4 regions of the Clostridium novyi NT genome follow, and region 1 is predicted to be linked to each of the others. Evidence: a T-box and tRNA genes for the amino acid it is inferred to sense, from the RefSeq annotation. Region 1 holds a T-box; the other regions hold tRNA genes.
The links. A T-box is a leader RNA that pairs with one kind of tRNA and senses whether it is charged. The one in region 1 lies ahead of NT01CX_RS00905 (glycine--tRNA ligase), so its partner is inferred to be a tRNA-Gly.

Region 1 (5,559 bases):
AGAAGATGCATTTGCACTAAAAAATTCTACAAATTGTGATGGTATTATGGTAGCTAGAGGTGCTATGGGTAACCCTTGGATATTCAAACAAATACAACAAGCTATAAATGAAGAAGAAGTTATATATCCAACTCCAATAGAAAAGATAGACTTATGCATAAGACACCTAAACCTTGCAGTGCATTATCATGGAGAGTTAAAAGGTGTCCGCGAGATGAGAAAGCACATAGCTTGGTACATAAAAGGAATTAAAAAATGTACGGAAATAAAGAACAAGATAAATGTGGAAAAAGATTTTAATAATGTGGTTAAAATTCTTACGGATTACAAAGAACAACTAATTTAAAATCGTATTAAAAATCGTTTCAAAGTAATAATAGACTAATAAGTTATATCTAAAAAGTGTCATATTAAGATAATATGAAAACAGAATATACATAATAATATAGTTATGGTAAAATATAGAATAAGTGTATTGACATTAGAAACTGACTGTTTTATAATTACTTAAATAGTTATGTGTCAATAACATTACAAAATTTTAAACAAATAATACTTTAAAGGGGAGTAAAAAATGAGTGATTCAAAACAATATATCATGACTGCCGAAGGTGTTAAAAAATTGGAAGAAGAATTAGAATATCTTAAAACAGTTAAGAGAAGAGAAATTACAGAAAAGATAAAAGTAGCACTTTCTTACGGGGATTTAAGCGAAAACTCAGAATATGATGAAGCTAAAAACGAGCAAGCATTTGTTGAGGGAAGAATAGTACAACTTGAGAATATGCTAAGAAATGCCAATGTTGTTGACGAAAGTGAAATATCATTAGATGCTGTTAGTGTAGGATCTATTGTAAAAGTAAAAGATTACGATTTTGATGAGATAATAGATTTCCACATAGTAGGTTCAGCAGAAGCAGATCCTATGGAAAATAAAATTTCAAATGAGTCACCAGTAGGAAGCGCATTAATAGGCAAAAAAGTTGGAGATGTGATTAATGTACCAGTTCCAGACGGAATAAGCAAATTTGAAATTTTGGAAATTAGAGTATAAATAAAATTTAAGTAGGTTTACACAACTGAATAAACGGAGGGATGCTTTTATGGGAGAAAAGCAATTGACAAAGGAAGAAATCAAAGCAAGAAAGATGGAAGCCAAAAAAGAAGCAGAATTTAATGCATTAGTAAAAGAAAGAATGCAAAAGCTTGAAAATCTTCAAGAGCAAGGCAAAGATCCTTTTGATGTATACAAAGTAGAAAGAACTCATACATCACAACAAGTAAAAGACAACTATGATGAATTAGAAGGAAAGAATGTAACTGTAGCTGGTAGACTTATGTCTAAAAGAGTACACGGTAAAGCAGGATTTTCTGATATTCGTGACAGATACGGAAAAATACAATTATATATAAAGATCAATGATGTTGGAGAAGAAAAACTTAAAGAATATAAGACATTCGATATCGGTGACTTTGTTTCTATTACAGGTACAGTATTTAAGACTAAAACTGGAGAAATAACTTTACATATTCTTGATTTCCAATTACTAAGCAAATCTTTAAAACCATTACCAGAAAAATTCCATGGCTTAAAAGATCCAGATTTAAGATATAGACAAAGATATGTAGACTTAATAATGAATGAAGACGTAAAAGAAACATTCATGAAGAGAACTGCTATAATAAAAGCTATTAGGGAATTCTTAGACAATAGAGATTTCTTAGAAGTTGAAACTCCAATTTTATCACCAATAGCAGGTGGAGCTGCTGCAAGACCATTCATAACTCACCACAATGCTTTAGATATAGATATGTATCTTAGAATAGCAACAGAACTTTACCTAAAGAGACTTATTGTAGGTGGATTTGAAAAAGTATATGAAATAGGTAAAAACTTCAGAAACGAAGGAATAGACGTAAGACACAACCCAGAATTTACAGCAATAGAATTATATGAAGCATATGCTGATTACAATGATATGATGGAAATTACTGAAAATATGGTTGCTTATGTTTGTGAAAAAGTTAATGGAACAACTAAAGTTATGTACGAAGGTACTGAAATAGACTTTAAACCACCTTGGAGAAGAATCACAATGGTGGATGCAGTAAAAGAATATGCAGGAGTAGACTTCAATGAAGTTAAAACTGATGAAGAAGCAAGAGAAATTGCAAAATCAAAGGAATTAGAACTTAAAAAAGAACTAAAAGATTGCACAAAAGGTGATATCTTAGTAGCATTATTTGAAGAATTTGGTGAAGAGAAATTAATGCAACCAACATTCGTTTGCGATTATCCAAAGGAAAACTCACCTCTAACTAAAAAGAAAAGAGGAAATGATGAGTTAACAGAAAGATTCGAAGGATTCGTATACGGAAGAGAGATCTGTAATGCTTACTCAGAATTAAATGATCCAATAGTTCAAAAAGAAAGATTCATGCAACAACTTAAAGAAAGAGAACTTGGTGATGATGAAGCATACATGATGGATGACGATTTCATAAATGCGTTAGAAATAGGTATGCCTCCAACAGGTGGACTTGGAATAGGTATAGATAGATTAATAATGTTCTTAACTGATTCTAGCTCAATCAGAGACGTTATACTATTCCCAACAATGAAACCAACAAAATAGTATAAAAGTATATTAAATAAAATTGCCCTGGTTATTAATAAATAATCAGGGTAAAAATTTTAAAAAAATAAAAAATAACTATTGCAATTTATAGAAAACATGATATAATGTTTATTGTAATGAACGTTCCGCGGTAGCTCAATGGTGGAGCACTCGGCTGTTAACCGATAGGTTGGAGGTTCGAGTCCTCTCCGCGGAGCCATTTTTTTATTTTTTGATAAAGAATATTATTTCGATTTACAGGATAAGTTAAAAGAGAATAAAACACAATGACAAAGAAGAGTAATTTTAAGTTTTTAAAAGAGAGGTTGTGGGTGGTGTAAACAACTAAAAACTTACTATGAATGGAGCTTTGGAGTGTATGAATTTGTAAGGAGGGCTAATAGCCAAAAAGGGTGGAACCGCGGAAGTATGTTTTTCGTCCCTTTAGGTGATATAGGTCTTTTTTTTATACGTAAAATTATAAATTAGGAGGTAATTACAAATGGCTTTTGAAAAAACTATGGAAAAAGTAGTAGCACTTTGTAAAGGTAGAGGTTTTATATTTCAAGGATCTGAAATATACGGTGGACTTGCAAACTCATGGGATTACGGTCCGCTTGGAGTTGAATTTAAAAACAACGTAAAAAAGGCTTGGTGGAAGAGATTTATCCAAGAAAGTCCATATAACATAGGTCTTGATTCAAGCATTCTTATGAACAAAGAAGTTTGGGTAGCATCAGGACACGTTGGTGGATTCTCAGATCCATTAATGGATTGTAAAGAATGTAAAGCTAGATTTAGAGCTGACAAATTAGTTGAAGAACATTTAGCTGCTAATGGAAAAGATGATGTTAGCGCAGATGGATGGACTAATCAAGAATTAATGAATTACATAGATGAAAATAACATAGTATGTCCTAAGTGTGGAAAGAAAAACTATACTGACATAAGAAGATTTAACCTTATGTTTAAAACATTCCAAGGGGTAACTGAAGATTCAAGTGCAGAAATCTATTTAAGACCAGAAACAGCACAAGGTATTTTTGTAAACTTTAAAAATGCTCAAAGAAGTTCAAGAAAAAAAGTTCCATTTGGAATAGGTCAAATAGGTAAATCATTTAGAAATGAAATAACTCCAGGAAACTTTACTTTCAGAACTAGAGAATTCGAACAAATGGAATTAGAATTCTTCTGTAAACCAGGAACAGATTTAGAATGGTTCCACTACTGGAAAAATTATTGCTGGAAGTTCTTATTAGACTTAGGCATGACAGAAGACAACTTAAGATTCAGAGATCATGGTGAAGAAGAATTATCATTCTACAGTAATGCTACTTCTGATATAGAATTCTTATTCCCATTTGGATGGGGAGAACTTTGGGGCGTTGCAGATAGAACTGACTACGACTTAAAGAAACACATGGAACATTCAGGTCAAGAATTAACTTACTTAGATCCAACTACTAATGAAAAATACGTTCCATATGTAATAGAACCATCATTAGGTGCTGATAGAGTTGCTCTTGCATTCTTAGTAGACGCTTATGATGAAGAAGAATTAGAAAATGGAGATAAGAGAACAGTATTACACCTTCACCCAGCATTAGCACCATTTAAAGCTGCTATATTACCATTATCAAAGAAATTATCTGAAAAGGCATTAGATGTGTATGCTAAATTAAGCAAGAAATTCAACATTGACTATGATGAAGCAGGTAGTATAGGAAAGAGATACAGAAGAGAAGATGAAATAGGTACTCCATACTGTATAACAGTTGACTTTGATACTTTAGAAGATAATACTGTAACAGTAAGAGACAGAGATAACATGACTCAAATAAGATTATCAATTGACGAATTAGAGAAATTCTTAGAAGAAAAAGTTCAATTCTAATTAAATAATACAAATAATAGAGGCTGCTAACTTGTTAGTGGTCTTTATTATTTGCTTTAAAATAAAAAAAACACCGGAAAAATACATCCGGTGAAAATAAGGTTTAATTATGGGGATATGTTATGTGTCTAATAAAATCTGGGGAATCATACCATCAAATACTTACGACACCCTAGCATTATAACATATTACGACAAAATTTTGCAATATACTATAAAAAAGTTTTTATTTTAAATCTAATAAGAATATTCTGAATATAAAAAAGCACTAAAAAAGTTTCAAATCTATACAATAAGAATATATAAAGTGCTATAATTGATTAGAAAATAACACTTTATAATATTAAGCATTTTGGGGGTTCTCTCATGAAAAAAACATTTAATGAGTTTAAGGATTTTATAAGAAATAAGGAAGTGGCAGTTGTAGGAATAGGAATAAGTAATATTCCCCTAATTCATTTTCTAGTTAAACTAGGAGCTAATGTAACAGCTTTTGATAAGAAAAGTGAAGAGGCTCTAGGAGAAGTGGCAGTAGAATTTAAAAGCAAGGGTATAAAATTACAACTTGGAGAAAACTACTTAGATAATTTAGAAGGATTTGATGTTGTATTTAAAACACCTTCTATGAGAATAGATAATCCAGCCTTAGTAAAGGCTAAAGAATCAGGAGCATATATAACTTCTGAAATGGAGGAGTTTATAAAATACTGTCCTGCAAAAATATTTGGTATAACAGGTAGTGATGGAAAGACAACAACTACAACTCTTGTATACAATATATTAATGACAGAAGGATATAAAACATGGGTTGGAGGAAATATAGGAAATCCTCTTTTTTCTAATATAGAAGAAATGAAAGAAGAAGATAAGGTTGTACTAGAATTATCAAGCTTCCAACTTATGACTATGAAAGAAGAGATAAATTGTGCATTAGTTACTAATTTATCACCTAACCATTTAGATATTCACAAAGATATGGATGAGTATGTTGATGCTAAAAAGAATATTTTTAAATATCAAGAAGTTAATGACTTATTAGTTTTAAATA
Region 2 (5,559 bases), 790 kb from region 1:
TGTTAATGTATTAATTATTCTATTCAAATTTAAAATTATATTATTTTAATATACATTAATATAATTATACAATGTAAATTTAAAAAAACAATTATTTTTGCGAATTTATATTAAATGTTAAGTATTATGTTTTGAATTTATCAATAGATTAAATAAAAATTTGAGATTATGGCAGTTAATGTTTAAATCATAGGATAATTCATACTATGTTTTTTAATTAAAAAATGATAAAGGTTATTTAAAATAAATTAAATTTTAGGGGGTATAAAATCTAGTAAATGGAAATACTAATACTAGTTTACTAGATGGGAGGAATTTTAAATGGGTAAAACACCATTAAAAAAAGTAATAAAAGCAAAATTAAAATCTAATACAGAATTAACTGAATTAGAAAAGTTAAGAGAAAAAATGAAATATGAAATAGCAGAAGAACTTGGACTAAAGGAAAAAGTTGACGCTGAAGGCTGGGGAGGTCTTACAGCTGAAGAGACAGGTAGAATAGGTGGAATCATGACAAAGAGAAAAAGAACATTAAAAGTACCTAAAAATGAAGAAATACAAAATATAGATGAGAAAAAATAATATATTTATAAAATTATTTGATTTTTAATGTTATTATATATTATATTAATCAAGTATTTATAGATAAATATTTACATTATAAAAGTAAAAAATATCACAAAGGGGGGAGAAAATAATATGAGTTGTTATAAGGAATTTGCTCATATATATGACAAATTAATTAATGGTGATATAAATTACTGTAATTGGGCAAAAATTATAGTAGATATATGCAAAGAATACAATATATCTAATGAAGATTATTTAGATTTAGCTTGTGGAACAGGAAATATGACTCAGGAACTTGCTAAGTATTTTAAACATATATGGGCAGTTGATATGTCACAAGAAATGCTTACAGAAGCTGAAGAAAAAATGAGAAAAGAGAAAATTAAAGCTAAATTAGTTTGCCAAGACATAAGTAAACTAAAGTTAAATAAGAAGTTTGATCTTATAACTTGCGCTTTAGATTCTACTAATTACATATTAGATGTAGAGGATTTGAAAAATTATTTTTCTTCGGTAAAAGAACATCTAAAAGATGATGGATTATTTATCTTTGACATAAATTCATATTATAAACTTACAAATATTTTGGGAAACAACATATATAACTACGATGATGATGATGTGGTTTATGTATGGGAAAATTTATTAGAAGATGATATTGTAGATATGTACATAACCTTTTTTATAAAATCAGGAGATGTATATAGAAGATTTGATGAAGAACATAGAGAAAGAGCATATAAAACAGAATTTATTGATAGCATTTTAGATGAAATAGGTTTTAGAGTAGAGAAGAAGCTAGACAACTATGAAAGTGATATTTTAAGTGATGATACAGAAAGAATAGTATATGTTCTTAAAAAGAAATAGGAGGGAAAAGTATGAGTGATAGACTTATAAAAGCAGTAGCAAAAGATGGACAGGTTAGAATAATAGTAGCTGATACTAGAGAGCTTGTAAACAAAGGAATTAAAATTCATAATTGTGCTCCTACAGCAGCTGCAGCACTAGGAAGAATGTTAACAGCAGGAGTTATAATGGGTTCTATGTTAAAATCAGATAAAGATGTTATTACTTTAAAAATTGATGGTGGCGGTGAAGCTAAAGGAGTTACAGTTACAAGTTATGCAAATGCTAACGTTAAAGGATATATAGGAAATCCATCAGTAGATTTAGAGGCTAATGCATTAGGAAAATTAGATGTAGGTGGGGCTATAGGTAAAAATGGTAGCTTACTTGTAATAAGAGACTTTGGTCTTAAAGAACCTTATGTAGGAAACGTGCCAATATATACAGGAGAAGTAGGAGATGACATTGCATACTATTTCACAGTTTCAGAGCAAACACCTACAGCTGTTGGTCTTGGAGTATTAGTAGATAAAGATTTAAGTATAAGAAAAGCTGGTGGCGTAATAATTCAGATGATGCCAGGTGCAGATGAGATGTTAGCAGATTTAATTACTTATAGATTACAAGATTTAGGTTCTATAACTAGTTTCCTTGATAGTGGAAAAACTATAGATGATATGCTTAATTTCTTATTTGATGATATGGATCTTAAAATACTTGAAGAAATGACACCAGAATATTCATGTGATTGTTCAAGAGAAAAAATAGAAAGAGCTCTAATTAGTATTGGAGAAAAAGATTTAAAAGAAATATATAATGATGGAAAAACAGAAGAAATAGTATGTCAATTCTGTGGTGAACATTATAAATTTACAAATGAAGAAATAGGAGAATTACTAAAAAACGTAAGAAAGTAATTATAAAATTAGTTATATAATAAAGTATCAGATATGAGACTCTATATATTGTTAATAGCTGAAAACATAGTATTTTAAAGCATTTTAATGGTATTGTAGGGTCTTTTTATTATAAAAGCATTTTAAAGGTTAAAAATATGAGAAAAAGTGAGAAAAAGATAAAAAAAAGGAGAAAAATATATTTAATTTCTAAGAATAACCCTTTATGGCGTTGACAACCAACCTGATATTTTATATTATAGTTATGCGCTAAGGGTTACCGGCCTTCACGAAATGAAGAAAAGGAAATCCAAAGCCAAAGAGTTTTTAAAGAAAAAAGAACTTAAAAAAGTTCTTGACAAGAAAAAAACTCTAAGATATAATAAATATTGTCGCTGATGACATGGGCGCATAGCTCAGCTGGGAGAGCATCTGCCTTACAAGCAGGGGGTCACAGGTTCGAGCCCTGTTGTGCCCACCATTTCATCAGTAATGTGGCCTAGTGGCTCAGTTGGTTAGAGTGCCGGCCTGTCACGCCGGAGGTCGAGGGTTCGAGTCCCTTCTAGGTCGCCATAATTTTAGGCTGGATAGCTCAGTCGGTAGAGCAGAGGACTGAAAATCCTCGTGTCCCTGGTTCGATTCCTGGTCCAGCCACCAAATAAATGCGGGAGTGGCTCAGTGGTAGAGCGTCACCTTGCCAAGGTGAACGTCGCGAGTTCGAATCTCGTCTTCCGCTCCAAAATATAATAAGGCGCTATAGCCAAGTGGTAAGGCACGAGTCTGCAAAACTCTGATTCCCCAGTTCAAATCTGGGTGGCGCCTCCAAACATCTTTTTAAAATGATGTTTTTGAAATAATAAAGTAACAAATTTATTAAAAATGAATAATATGTAGTATGCAACAAAATAATGCGGCGCTATAGCCAAGTGGTAAGGCACGAGTCTGCAAAACTCTGATTCCCCAGTTCAAATCTGGGTGGCGCCTCCAAAACATCAATTTAATATTGATATAATGAAAACTCCTTGATTTCAAGGAGTTTTGTTGTTTTTTGAAAAGATAAAATAAGGATATTACAAGGTAACTTATGAAATTCATAAAGGGTCAAAATATGCATAATTTATAGTCAAGTTCAATATGTGAGCTTATTTTACAAAAATATGATATAATAGTAATATAAACAAATGGGAAAAGAGGGAGAAAGCATGTCCGTTATAATTATGTTGTTTATAGTTTGGCAAATATATAAATATGCGTATTATAAAGGTAAAAATTTTAATAAATTAAAACAAGATTTAAATAATTACATTATAAATTGTAATGAATTAAACCAGCATATTGAAGAATTAAAAAATACGTATTTAGACGTTAAAAAAAATAATTATGGAATTGCGCAATTAAATGATTCAAGTAGATATAATTTTAAAAGAAAAGAACAATTAAAAGCAAGAAAATCAGAATATATTTATGAATGCTCTGCAACTGTATGTAAGAATGCAGAAATGCAACCTTTTAAATATTTATGCAAGTACTTTAATATTAAAGCAAATGAAGAATCGCTACAAAGTTTTGAAAATATTTTAAATAATTTTTCGGCTGCTGAAGAAGGAAAGAAATTACTTAGTAATGAACTTGAAAAGATTAAAAAATCTATCAAGCATGATGTACCATTTCTTATTAGAACATTTAATGGGAAAAAGTTTATGCGGAAATTAGGATTTAAGGAAATTGATTTTAGTACATTATACTTCCCTGTATATACATTTAGATATGTAAGTCCTGGTGGAAATAAATCTATTAGTTGTGATATTGAATTAGATTTAGATAATTTAAATTATTTTGTAGAATATCTTTCACAAGTTGTTAAATTTAAAAAAAGTGCAGCAGGACAAAGGGCATTAATGACTTCAAAATTAAGAGAAAAGATAAAAAAGAGAGATAATTATACTTGTCAAAAGTGTGGATTATCTACAAGAGATGAAAAGAATCTATTATTAGAAATTGATCACATAATACCTATTTCAAAGGGTGGTATGTCTACAGAAAAAAATTTACAAACTCTTTGTTGGAAATGTAATCGTAAAAAGGGTGCAAAATTAAATTAATTATATTACAATTATACTTTTGAAAAAATATAAATTTTATATAAAAAAGTTAAAGTCCTTGATTTTAAGGACTTTAACTTTTTTGAAGTATTGAGTAATTTAAGTATTCTAAACCCTAAAAATACTTCCTCTATCTATTAATTTCCCTTTTCTTAAAAATACCGGTTCTACTTTATGCTTTTTTAAGAAATTCAAAACTTCTTTTCCGTAAATATAATTTTTAAGATCTCCATAGAAGGCTAAAGTGTTATTCTCAATTAACCCGCAAGTGCCTCCAATGAAACCATAATCAAGTCCTGGAAGTTCAATGTCACCAGGGGGTAAAAGTAACACATCAATATTTTCATCTTTAAGAGCTTTAGCTATAGTGGTATCACTTGTCATTATGGCATTATCATTTACTATTGCAGTAGAGCATTTAGTATACCCTTGTTTTGTATTAATTAATTTTTTCTTTTCTTTTTTTATTTCATTTAATAAAACTTTGTCTGTATTCTTTAAATAATGAACAAAATAATCTGAAAGATTAACAGCGTTTAGAATTATGTCTTTTGGATATTTTGAGTCTAATGAATTTTTAGATAAAATTACGTTCATACCTAAGGTTTTAAGTGATTCTATAAAGTTATTAGGTGTATCTTTGTGAACTATAATATTTTTTTTATTAATTATGTGCATTAGTATATCAGGATGCCCACATATAGCATAATATAGTTTATTAGAGGAAGGACAAGTTATTATTTTATAGCCTAAATTTATTAAAAAGCTTTTTTCTTCTTCTGATATTCTGTAATCTACAATTAATGTTTTCATATATATCACCCTAATAAATATAACATTTTAAAAATAATTATGTCTATAAAATAGAAAATTTTATTTGTATTGAATAGCCTTTGAATTTAAACACATACTAATTCCAGGAAGGAGTGTATTGTGTGTTATTACTGACAATTATATGTGACAATAAAGAAGATATAATATATGATTTAAACAAGATGAAGATATATTTCGAAGAAAAAGGCATAATACTTGGGATTTATGAAAATATAAGTGCTGATTTACACTTTATAAAAATATTTTGTAAAGAAAATGAATTAGATACAAAACAAAAAAATAAATTTGGTTTATATATATCAAATATT
Region 3 (5,559 bases), 680 kb from region 1:
TGATTTTACAGAAGATTTTACGTCTTTTCTGATATTTTGAACTCTTTCTTTAGCTGCATAACCAAGACTAGTCATGTCTTCTTCATTAAGGGAGAGCTTATCTAAAAAATTATCATCATAGTTATCTAAACCAGCATTTAATAAACTTTCCATTGCTACTTGAAATGCTGGTGAATCTCCGGCAGCTTGTTTAAGCATAGTAGTCATTAATTGAAACTTTAAAAATTCTTCTATTTTAGAATTATTTATTTCCATAATTTCACCAACCTTTTATTATACAAAATAGTATGTATTTGTTTTTTATCGTAATAATATGCTTTAATCTTTAGGGGGATAAAGTTAATATAAGAATAATAATTAAAAAATTTAATATATATGACAATAGTTGGATAGTATAAAGTATATACGCTTTTAAATAGTGAGACTTTTTTAAAAGTTGTAAAAATTGTTTGAAGGAAAAGTAAAAAAAAAAGCGAATTATTTATAGTACAGTATAAGTTTTAGTTTTGGTAAGATTTTATTCAAATTTATGTATTAGAGGAGTTGAGTATTATGATTAAAGTAAAAAACAAAGAAATCATTATAAAAAAAGGCGATATTACAAATGAATCCTCTGATGCCATAGTTAATCCAGCTAATGGTATGTTGAAGCATGGCGGTGGAGTTGCTGCTGCTATAGTAAAAAAAGGTGGACGTGAAGTACAAGAAGAAAGTAATAAAATAGTTAGAAAAGAAGGAATAATTCCAACTGGTGGAGCAGTTATAACTAAGGGATATAATTTGCCTTGTAAATATATTATTCATGCTGTAGGACCTAGAATGGGTGAAGGAGATGAAAAATTAAAGCTTAAAAATGCTGTTCTAAGTGCATTATGTTTAGCAGAACAACATAATTTAAAGTCAATATCAATACCAGCTATAAGTTCAGGAATATTTAGATTTCCTAAAGATGAATGTGCCAAAATATTAATAAACACTTCAATAAAGTTTTTACAAACAAGTGCTAAAAGTCTTAAAACTATAGTTATGTGTAATTTAGATGATAAAACGTATGAAATATTTTTACAAGAAGAGAAGGAAATATTAAAAGAAAAAAATATATAGTAACAAATAATATATTCATTATAAGAGCATAGAGTTTTATGATTATCTAAGTATATAAAAATATTAAGTTGTATAAGAATAGAATTATAGTAAAAAAGCAGCAGGAGTAAGCTGCTTTTTAAAATGAAGAAATACATATAATATTTTATATATTTTAAAAGAAAAATAAAGAAAATTAAATATAATTTTCAATAATTAATAAATATGTAGTTAATATATTATTTTACAAATTATAAATATATGTTATAATATAGATTGTCCAATGCATAATAAGCAATTATTTGGGGGTATAGCTCAGTTGGGAGAGCACCTGCCTTGCACGCAGGGGGTCAAGAGTTCGAATCTCTTTATCTCCACCATTATGGGTCTATAGCTCAGCTGGTTAGAGCGCACGCCTGATAAGCGTGAGGTCGATGGTTCGAGTCCATTTAGACCCACCAATTAAATATTATTATGCGGGTATGGTTCAATGGTAGAACGTCAGCCTTCCAAGCTGAACACAGGGGTTCGATTCCCCTTACCCGCTCCAAATAAAAACAACTTCAATATTGAAGTTGTTTTTTTATTTTTATTTTTGTTATAATTTGCTAATATATTAGTGTATAAAGTAAACTATAAAATGTATTATTGAAAATAAAAATAAGAGGTGCATTATGAAAACTTACATGAATTTTATAAAAGATTGTTGGAATCAATTCATGAAAAATGGTTATATAGACAGTAATGTAAGGAAGGAAATAGCCGATTCATGGATGAGATGTAGAGAATATAATGTAAATCCTATGAATGGTAGAGGGGTTGTTAAAGACGATCAATTTACTGTAAAAAAGATACAAGAAAATATAGAACTTATTTCTATTGCTAAACCTATAATGAAAGGATTATATGAAATAGTTAAAGGCTCTGAATTTGCTATTATATTGACAGATAAAGATGGATATGTTCTAGAAACCATAGGAGATAATTCTATGCTAAAAAGAATGAAGGAACTAAATTTTGTAAAAGGTGCTCTTTGGAATGAAGAAGTAGTAGGAACCAATGCTATAGGAACAGCTATTTATTTAGATAAACCTATACAAACAATTGGAGCTGAACACTATTGTATAGAACAACATTCCTGGACTTGTTCAGGGGCACCAATTCATAATGAAGAAGGAGAGGTTATAGGATGTATAAATATGTCTGGGAATTATTATAATGCTCATCCTCATACTTTAGGAATTGTTACATCGGCAGCCCAATCAATACAAAAACAACTAGCAGTTGCTGTTTCAAGTAACTTGATGAATATTACGTTTAATTCTATTTCGGAAGGAATTATAGTATTAAACAAAAATATGAAAATAAAAAAAGTAAATGGAAGAGCAGCACAGATTTTAAATTCTAATATAGATAAATTAATTAATACTGATATAAAGGATATAGTAAAAGATATTGATTTTGAAGCAATAATTAGTGGCAAATATAAATCTTTTAATAGTATTGAACGTAATTTTTGCGTAAAAAGAGATGAGATACAAATTGATGATAAAATTTATAAAGAAAATATAAAAAATATAAATAAAAAAGTTATTCCATGTATTCTAGATATAATTCCTATGAAAGTTCATGAAAAAGTAATAGGAATAGTTATAACCTTTACTGAAACTGGGCAAATACATAAGCTAGTTAATAAGGTTATTGGATATAAAGCTAAATATACTTTTGATGATATAATAACCCAAAATCAAAGTATGAAAAAAATGATAGAACGGGCAAAAAAAATAGCATTGAATGATTGTAATATATTAATAGAAGGTGAGAGTGGAACTGGAAAAGAGCTAATAGCTCAATCAATACATAACTATAGTAAAAGAAAAACAGGACCTTTTGTAGCGATAAATTGTGCGTCTATACCTAGAGAACTTGTGGAAAGTGAATTTTTTGGATATGAAAAGGGAGCATTTACAGGGGCATCTAAAGAAGGATATACTGGAAAGTTTGAACTTGCTAATGGCGGAACTATATTTTTAGATGAAATAGGAGAACTTCCTTTAGATGTACAATCTAAGCTTTTAAGAGTTTTGGATAATAATAAAATAACTAGAGTAGGCGGTAATTATGAAAAACAACTTAATGTAAGAGTTATAGGAGCAACTAATAGAAAATTAAAAGAAGAAATAAAGCAAAAAAATTTTAGAGCGGATGTTTACTATAGGTTAAGTGTAATGAATATAAAGACTATACCATTAAATGATAGGAAAGATGATATAGAGATTTTAGTGAATTATTTTATTAATATTTTAGATATGAAAAATAATAGGAAGAGTGAAAAAGTTAGTAAAAGCTATATAAAAAAGTTATTAAGTCATAGTTGGGGTGGAAATGTAAGAGAACTTAGAAATGTTATTGAAAGAGACTATTATTTAAATGATATAGATGAATTATTAGAAAGTGTAAAGGATGAAAAAGAAAATTCAGATAAACAAATTGAAAAGATAGGCATCAATTCTATGGATATGGTTGAATCTGAGGCTATAAAAAATGCGTTAAAAGAGTGTAATGGAAATAAAGTAAAAGCATGTAGGCTATTAAATATAGGCAGATCCACATTATATAGAAAGATAAAAAAATATAATATTAATGAGTATTAGTAAAAATGTACCTATATGATACAAATATAAAAAATGTATCATATAGGTACATTTTTGTGTGTCTATTTTATTTGAGTTTTTATTAAAAATAAGCATATAGGCTAGATGTACAAGTTGGTATTATAATTGCTTATAAAAATGAATAAGTTCACATGAATAAGAGTGAATTATATAAGGATAGGGGGAAACATATAATGAAAGCGGCATTATGGTATGGAAAAAATGATGTTAGAGTAGAAGAAGTTCAAGAACCAAAAGTAGAAAATGGAACAGTTAAGATTAAGGTTAAATGGTGTGGAATTTGTGGATCTGATTTACATGAATATTTAAATGGACCTATATTTATACCTGTTGAACAACCACATCCTTTAAGTGGAAATGTTGCACCTATAATATTAGGTCATGAATTTTCAGGAGAGATAGTAGAAGTTGGAGAAGGTGTTAAGAAATTTAATATTGGGGATAGAGTTATTGTTGAACCAATAGTAGCTTGTGGAAAATGTCCTGCATGTAAAGAAGGAAAGTATAATCTTTGTACATCATTAGGATTTCATGGTCTTTGTGGAAGTGGTGGTGGATTTGCTGAATACACTGTATTTCCAGAAGAATTTGTTCATAAAATCCCAGATAATATGACTTATGAACAAGCAGCGTTGGCAGAACCAATGACTGTTGCATTACATTCTATAAGAGTGGCAAACTTTAAAACAGGGGATACTGCATTGGTTTTAGGGGCTGGACCTATAGGATTAGCAACAATAGAATGTTTAAAAGCTGCAGGAGCTAAATCGGTTATAGTTTTCCAAAGAAAATCTATAAGACAAGAGTATGCTAAAAGGGCTGGGGCAGATATTGTACTTGATCCAAATGAAGTTAATGTTTCGGAAGAAGTTAAGAAAATTACAGGAGGACTTGGTGTTGATACTGCTTTTGAAACAACAGGAGCTCAAGTTGGTTTTGATGTAGGAATAGAAAGTTTAAAATTTGAAGGTACTATGGTAATAACGAGTATATGGGAAAAAGAAATTAAGTTTAATCCAAATACATTGGTATTTAGTGAAAAGAAAATAGTAGGAACTTTAGCATATAGACACGAATTCCCTTCAATAATTGCTCAGATGAATGATGGTAGAATAAAGGCAGAAGGATACATTACAAAAAAAATATCTTTAGACAATATAGTTGCAGAAGGATTTAATACTTTAACAGGATTAGAAAAGAAAAAACAAGTTAAGATATTAGTAACACCTGATGAAATGCTTTTAGATAAATAAAATAATATCTAAATTTATTTAATTGTATATAAGTTTTAGACTGTCGATAAGATATATAATTCAGCAGTCTAAAATTTTATTTAATTAAGATTTATTATATGCATAGGTACCTGTACCCACGTGTGTCTATATTAATAATTTAAAGAAAATAAAAGTAATTTGAAGTATATTTTATATAAATTAAGCACATAATGATTATGTGTATTATTAATCAATAAAATTATGATAAGATAGTCCATGTCGTCACGAGAGACGACAAGAAATCAGAAAAACAACTAAAAAACAAAATAGTTTTTAAATGAAAATTTAAGAATAAAAAGTTAAAAAAGTTGTTGACAAAGAGATTTCAAATTGATATAATAAATGAGTTGTCAAGAGATGGCGAAAGAAAATGGTCTTTGAAAATTAAACAGAATATAGGTAATAAACCAGTCAATAAATTTGAGTAAGATTAAACTTTTAAATTGAGAGTTTGATCCTGGCTCAGGACGAACGCTGGCGGCGTGCCTAACACATGCAAGTCGAGCGATGAAGCTTCCTTCGGGAAG
Region 4 (5,559 bases), 220 kb from region 1:
ACTAAAATCATCATTATAAAAACAAATACTATGGGAATAAACTTTTTTACTTCAATACTCTTCTTGGTCATATCATTCATCCTTTTTAATTAAATTTTTTACAACCTCTCCTGCAATAATAAGTCCTGCAACAGAAGGAACAAATGAAACACTACCTGGAGACTGTTTTCTCTCGTTTTTCTCTTCTTCTCTTATTTGTGGTTTTATTGGTAGTTCTTCAGAGTATACAACCTTTAAATGCTTTACATTTAATCTTTTTAATTCTCTTCTCATAACCTTAGCTAAGGGACAAACGTTGGTTTTATATATATCACTTACTTGTAACTTTGTTGGATCAAGTTTATTTCCTGTTCCCATGCTACTTATAAGCTTTATATTATTCTTTTCACACCAAACAGCTACTGCTATTTTTGAAGTTACAGTATCTATAGCATCGATTACATAGTCAGTATCTAAATCAATTAATTCCCCTAAATTATCTTGATTTATAAATACTTTATGTGATGTTACATTACATTCTGGATTAATATCTTTTATTCTATCTTCCATAACTTCTACTTTAGACTTTCCTATAGTACTTGTAGTAGCAATTATTTGTCTATTGATATTACTCTCATCTACAACATCTTTATCAACCAATACTATATTTCCAACACCGCTTCTTGCAATGCCTTCTGTAACAAATCCTCCTACTCCCCCAACACCTAATATAACCACTTTAGATTTCTTTAGTGTCTCGATATTATCTACTCCTAATATCTTTTCTGTTCTTATTAACCAATTTCCCATAAGTTCTTTTCATCCCCTATATGTTTTTTTGGTACCCACATACCTTTATTATACTAAAAAAACTGCGAATTATTTCGCAGTTTAAAAATTATTTAGCATTAAATATTATACACAATTTATTTTTACTATACAAATAAATTTATTTTCATTTATTTTATATTTTAATATTAGAACTAATTTCTGCCTATTACATCTATTACTTCATCAAACAATCCCTTGGTGCATTTTCCTCCTATAAAATTTTTACAATTAGAACAACTCTCGGAATTACTTAACATACTTAGTGATGCAATTGTATACTTAGGATTATAACCAACACAATTTTGTGCCACTATCATCTTCATACTATTAGATATCATATATTAACACCGCCTTAGAATGTTATTCTGTGTTAATACATATTTTGCCCTAAGGTCACTAAAAAATACACTACTACATTAAAATTTACTATAACCCATAAAATTATAAATTAATTTACTTTAGTATAAATAAAAAAAGATATAGAAAAATTATTCTATATCTTTAATAATAGTATTCATCATCATCGCATATAACTGATTCAGTTTCTCTACAATATCTTGTAATCAAACATTCTCCTAAATTTCTAGGACATCCCTTGCACATGCAATCAGTTACCTTTGTATCACATCTGTTATTTTTATATTCTGTGCATCTTTCACAGTTATTTTGAATAACTGACATACTTCATACCTCCAATATACAAAACACTTACAAATTAATTATATCCATCTTCATCTAAGATCTTTCTTATTACTCTTTTTCCTATTTTATCTTCTGTCATTTGTGGTAAAGCATCTTTTATATGAACCCAATTTACCCATTCCACTTCATCAGATTTTAATATTTCTCCATCTAAATAATCAGCTCTAAAGGTAAGCATAAGAAGTTCTGTTGGTTCTACAAAATCACTTCCCAAATATCTAACGTTATTCACCGTTATACCAGTTTCCTCTTTAACCTCACGTATAACTGTATCTTCTACTTCCTCTCCAATGTCTACGTATCCTGAAATTAACACTTTAGAATCCTTATATATGTAACTCTGTTTCATTAAAAGAACCTTATCTTCCTTTAATACAGCAACAACTATACAAGGTTTTGGCAACTCAAAAAACATTTTATCATCTACAGGACAATAAGGTACATACCCCTCATCCCAACTATCTCTAAGTTCTAGTTTGTTTCCACATATAGGACAAAATTTATAAATCATATCATTTACCCCCTAAAATAAGTGTTAACTTATAACTTAATTATAGTCTATTTACATTTATTAGTATAGTTAATTATATTAATGTAACACTTTTAATGAATTTATAGGATAATCTCAACAGGGTCTTTTATTTCTATATAATCCTCACCCACATTACAGTCATAACAAAAAATATCTACTCCCTTTTTATGTGCTAATGTTAAAGCTTCTGAAAACTTTTTATCCATTTCTTTATGTGGAGAAAATGTCTTTGCCCCGCTTAGTTGTACTAAAAATAAAATACCAGCTCCCATATGAGATTCCTTTATTTCTATAAGCTCTAAAATATGTTTAGTTCCTCTTTCTGTAGGTGCATCTGGGAACATACAGTTTCCCTTATCTTCAAGAGTAACTCCTTTAACTTCTAAATAGTATTTATTGTTACTATCATCCCATAGTTTAAAATCAAATCTACTATTTCCAAATGTCTGCTCTCTTTTTATATTATTAAATTTTACTAGAGGTTGTATTTTTTTATTTTTTAAAGCTTCTTCCACAACAGCATTAGGAACTTGAGAATCAATATTTATTAATTTATCATTCTTATATGCTGCAATTAAATCATACTTTGTTTTTCTATTAGGATTTGTTCCCTCTCTTAATACAACCGTTGTATCTGGTATTAAAATTTCTCTACATCTTCCCGTATTAGGAACATGAACTTTTACTTCTTCATTATTTAAATATACATAAGCTACAAATCTATTGGGTCTTTTTATAAACTTTGCTGTTAAAACATTATTTATTTTCATTCCGTTCCCCTCAATTCATATTAATTTTTAAGTTACACAGTCTTTTTATTTATCAGTATATAAGCTTAATAAGATTTATATACTTTATCCACAATAATTAATATTCTTTTATAGCTATATTATTAATTCACTTTCCACAACAATTATAAAAAGTTATCAACAATGTGTATAACTTTTATATATATTTCTTTACGCAAATAAAAAATCATGCTTCTATAAAATTTAAAAGCATGATTTTGGTAGCTTCTAGGGGAATTGAACCCCTGATCCCGCCTTGAGAGGGCGATGTCTTAACCTCTTGACCAAGAAGCCATAATTATATTTAACTGTGCAAAAAAGTTCTTTAATAAAAGAACTTAAAAAACTGGCTGGGATAGCAGGATTCGAACCTACGCATGTAGCAGTCAAAGTGCTATGCCTTACCGCTTGGCGATATCCCAATAATATGGTGCGTCTTAAGAGATTCGAACTCCTGGCCCACGCCTTAGAAGGGCGTTGCTCTATCCAGCTGAGCTAAAGACGCAATTTTGGAGCGGGTAAGGGGAATCGAACCCCTGTGTTCAGCTTGGAAGGCTGACGTTCTACCATTGAACCATACCCGCGTATAAAATATAAATGGTGCAGGTGAAGGGAGTCGAACCCCCATGCCAAAGGCGCTAGATCCTAAGTCTAGTGCGTCTGCCAATTCCGCCACACCTGCACATATAAGTTTTTAAATGGTGACTCCTAGGGGAATCGAACCCCTGTTACCACCGTGAAAGGGTGGTGTCTTAACCGCTTGACCAAGGAGCCAAAGAGACCTGGCGACGACCTACTCTTCCACACCGTCTCCAGTGCAGTACCATCGGCGCTTTGAAGCTTAACCATCGTGTTCGGTATGGGAACGGGTGTTACCTTCAAGCCATAATCACCAGATTGTTCTTTCAAAATTGCACAGTGATAATAATTATTTGATCAAGCCCTCGACCTATTAGTATTGGTCAGCTGAATACATTACTGTACTTACACCTCCAACCTATCAACCTGATAGTCTTTCAGGGGTCTTACTAGCTTACGCTATGGGAAATCTAATCTTGAGGTGGGCTTCACGCTTAGATGCTTTCAGCGTTTATCCCTTCCCAACATAGCTACCCAGCTGTGCTCCTGGCGGAACAACTGGTGCACCAGAGGTTGGTCCATCCCGGTCCTCTCGTACTAAGGACAGCTCCTCTCAAATTTCCTACGCCCACGGCGGATAGGGACCGAACTGTCTCACGACGTTCTGAACCCAGCTCGCGTGCCGCTTTAATGGGCGAACAGCCCAACCCTTGGGACCGACTACAGCCCCAGGATGCGACGAGCCGACATCGAGGTGCCAAACCTCCCCGTCGATGTGGACTCTTGGGGGAGATCAGCCTGTTATCCCCGAGGTAGCTTTTATCCGTTGAGCGATGGCCCTTCCATACAGAACCACCGGATCACTAAGCCCGACTTTCGTCCCTGCTCCACCTGTATGTGTCGCAGTCAGGCTCCCTTCTGCCTTTGCACTCTACGCGCGATTTCCGACCGCGCTGAGGGAACCTTTGGGCGCCTCCGTTACCTTTTAGGAGGCGACCGCCCCAGTCAAACTGCCCACCTAGCAATGTCCTGTGACCAGATTCATGGCCTCCAGTTAGAATTCCAGTACTATCAGGGTGGTATCCCAAGGATGACTCCACCAAAGCTGACGCCCTGGCTTCTAAGTCTCCCACCTATCCTGTACAGACAATACCGAAATTCAATGCTAAGCTACAGTAAAGCTCTACGGGGTCTTTCCGTCCAACCGCGGGTAGCAAGCATCTTCACTTGCACTACAATTTCACCGGATTTACTGCCGAGACAGTGCTCAAATCATTACGCCATTCGTGCGGGTCGGAACTTACCCGACAAGGAATTTCGCTACCTTAGGACCGTTATAGTTACGGCCGCCGTTTACTGGGGCTTAAGTTCATAGCTTCGCTTGCGCTAACTATTCCCCTTAACCTTCCAGCACCGGGCAGGCGTCAGCCCCTATACATCAGCTTACGCTTTAGCAGAGACCTGTGTTTTTGATAAACAGTTGCTTGAGCCTATTCACTGCGGCCTACTCTCGTAGGCACCCCTTCTCCCTAAGTTACGGGGTTAATTTGCCGAGTTCCTTAGCAGTAATTCTTCCGACGACCTTAGGATTCTCTCCTCATCTACCTGTGTCGGTTTGCGGTACGGGCACCATTTTGCTCCATAGAGACTTTTCTTGGCAGCGTGGAATCAGATACTTCGTCAAAAATGACTCCCCATCACACCTTAGGCTTAATGTTAAGCGGATTTGCCTACTTAACACCCTAAGTGCTTAGACGCACATCCAATAGTGCGCACATCCTATCCTCCTGCGTCATCCCATTTGTCAAACGCATTATGGTGGTACTGGAATATCAACCAGTTGTCCATCACCTACGCCTTTCGGCCTTGGCTTAGGTCCCGACTAACCCTGGGAGGACGAGCCTTCCCCAGGAAACCTTAGATATTCGGTCAACAAGATTCTCACTTGTTTTTCGCTACTTATGCCAGCATTCTCACTTCTGTACTGTCCACCACTCCTTACGGTATGGCTTCAACCTGTACAGAAAGCTCCTCTACCACGTATACAAAGTATACATCCATAGCTTCGGTGGTAAGTTTGAGCCCCGTTACATCTTCGGCGCAGGATCTCTCGACTAGTGAGCTATTACGCACTCTTTAAATGAGTGG

Region 2: it has a tRNA-Gly gene. The T-box ahead of NT01CX_RS00905 (glycine--tRNA ligase) is inferred to sense a tRNA for this amino acid. The anticodon was not compared.
Region 3: it has a tRNA-Gly gene. The T-box ahead of NT01CX_RS00905 (glycine--tRNA ligase) is inferred to sense a tRNA for this amino acid. The anticodon was not compared.
Region 4: it has a tRNA-Gly gene. The T-box ahead of NT01CX_RS00905 (glycine--tRNA ligase) is inferred to sense a tRNA for this amino acid. The anticodon was not compared.

What each region holds. Positions count from the first base shown of each region.
Region 1 covers NC_008593.1:163,415-168,973, forward strand. The annotation lists gene dusB (tRNA dihydrouridine synthase DusB) at 1-346, shown strand, start outside; gene greA (transcription elongation factor GreA) at 575-1,054, shown strand; gene lysS (lysine--tRNA ligase) at 1,104-2,636, shown strand; tRNA gene NT01CX_RS00900 (tRNA-Asn) at 2,764-2,838, shown strand; T-box leader at 2,897-3,065, shown strand; gene NT01CX_RS00905 (glycine--tRNA ligase) at 3,121-4,512, shown strand; gene murD (UDP-N-acetylmuramoyl-L-alanine--D-glutamate ligase) at 4,878-5,559, shown strand, end outside.
Region 2 covers NC_008593.1:955,503-961,061, forward strand. The annotation lists gene NT01CX_RS04330 (small, acid-soluble spore protein, alpha/beta type) at 322-582, shown strand; gene NT01CX_RS04335 (class I SAM-dependent DNA methyltransferase) at 700-1,440, shown strand; gene hslO (Hsp33 family molecular chaperone HslO) at 1,452-2,336, shown strand; tRNA gene NT01CX_RS04345 (tRNA-Val) at 2,721-2,796, shown strand; tRNA gene NT01CX_RS04350 (tRNA-Asp) at 2,812-2,888, shown strand; tRNA gene NT01CX_RS04355 (tRNA-Phe) at 2,897-2,972, shown strand; tRNA gene NT01CX_RS04360 (tRNA-Gly) at 2,980-3,054, shown strand; tRNA gene NT01CX_RS04365 (tRNA-Cys) at 3,066-3,140, shown strand; tRNA gene NT01CX_RS04370 (tRNA-Cys) at 3,228-3,302, shown strand; gene NT01CX_RS11945 (HNH endonuclease) at 3,518-4,417, shown strand; gene NT01CX_RS04380 (DUF6873 family GME fold protein) at 4,526-5,230, opposite strand; gene ytxC (putative sporulation protein YtxC) at 5,353-5,559, shown strand, end outside.
Region 3 covers NC_008593.1:2,032,538-2,038,096, reverse strand. The annotation lists gene NT01CX_RS09380 (lytic transglycosylase domain-containing protein) at 1-255, opposite strand, end outside; gene NT01CX_RS09375 (macro domain-containing protein) at 553-1,104, shown strand; tRNA gene NT01CX_RS09370 (tRNA-Ala) at 1,388-1,463, shown strand; tRNA gene NT01CX_RS09365 (tRNA-Ile) at 1,468-1,544, shown strand; tRNA gene NT01CX_RS09360 (tRNA-Gly) at 1,560-1,633, shown strand; gene NT01CX_RS09355 (sigma-54-dependent Fis family transcriptional regulator) at 1,758-3,737, shown strand; gene NT01CX_RS09350 (2,3-butanediol dehydrogenase) at 3,932-5,011, shown strand; rRNA gene NT01CX_RS09345 (16S ribosomal RNA) at 5,472-5,559, shown strand, end outside.
Region 4 covers NC_008593.1:2,494,546-2,500,104, forward strand. The annotation lists gene NT01CX_RS11610 (MFS transporter) at 1-71, opposite strand, end outside; gene NT01CX_RS11615 (tRNA threonylcarbamoyladenosine dehydratase) at 73-789, opposite strand; gene NT01CX_RS11620 (hypothetical protein) at 963-1,148, opposite strand; gene NT01CX_RS11625 (hypothetical protein) at 1,312-1,491, opposite strand; gene NT01CX_RS11630 (NAD(+) diphosphatase) at 1,526-2,023, opposite strand; gene sfsA (DNA/RNA nuclease SfsA) at 2,125-2,814, opposite strand; tRNA gene NT01CX_RS11640 (tRNA-Glu) at 3,052-3,126, opposite strand; tRNA gene NT01CX_RS11645 (tRNA-Gln) at 3,180-3,254, opposite strand; tRNA gene NT01CX_RS11650 (tRNA-Arg) at 3,261-3,337, opposite strand; tRNA gene NT01CX_RS11655 (tRNA-Gly) at 3,343-3,416, opposite strand; tRNA gene NT01CX_RS11660 (tRNA-Leu) at 3,431-3,514, opposite strand; tRNA gene NT01CX_RS11665 (tRNA-Glu) at 3,532-3,606, opposite strand; rRNA gene rrf (5S ribosomal RNA) at 3,613-3,729, opposite strand; rRNA gene NT01CX_RS11675 (23S ribosomal RNA) at 3,765-5,559, opposite strand, start outside.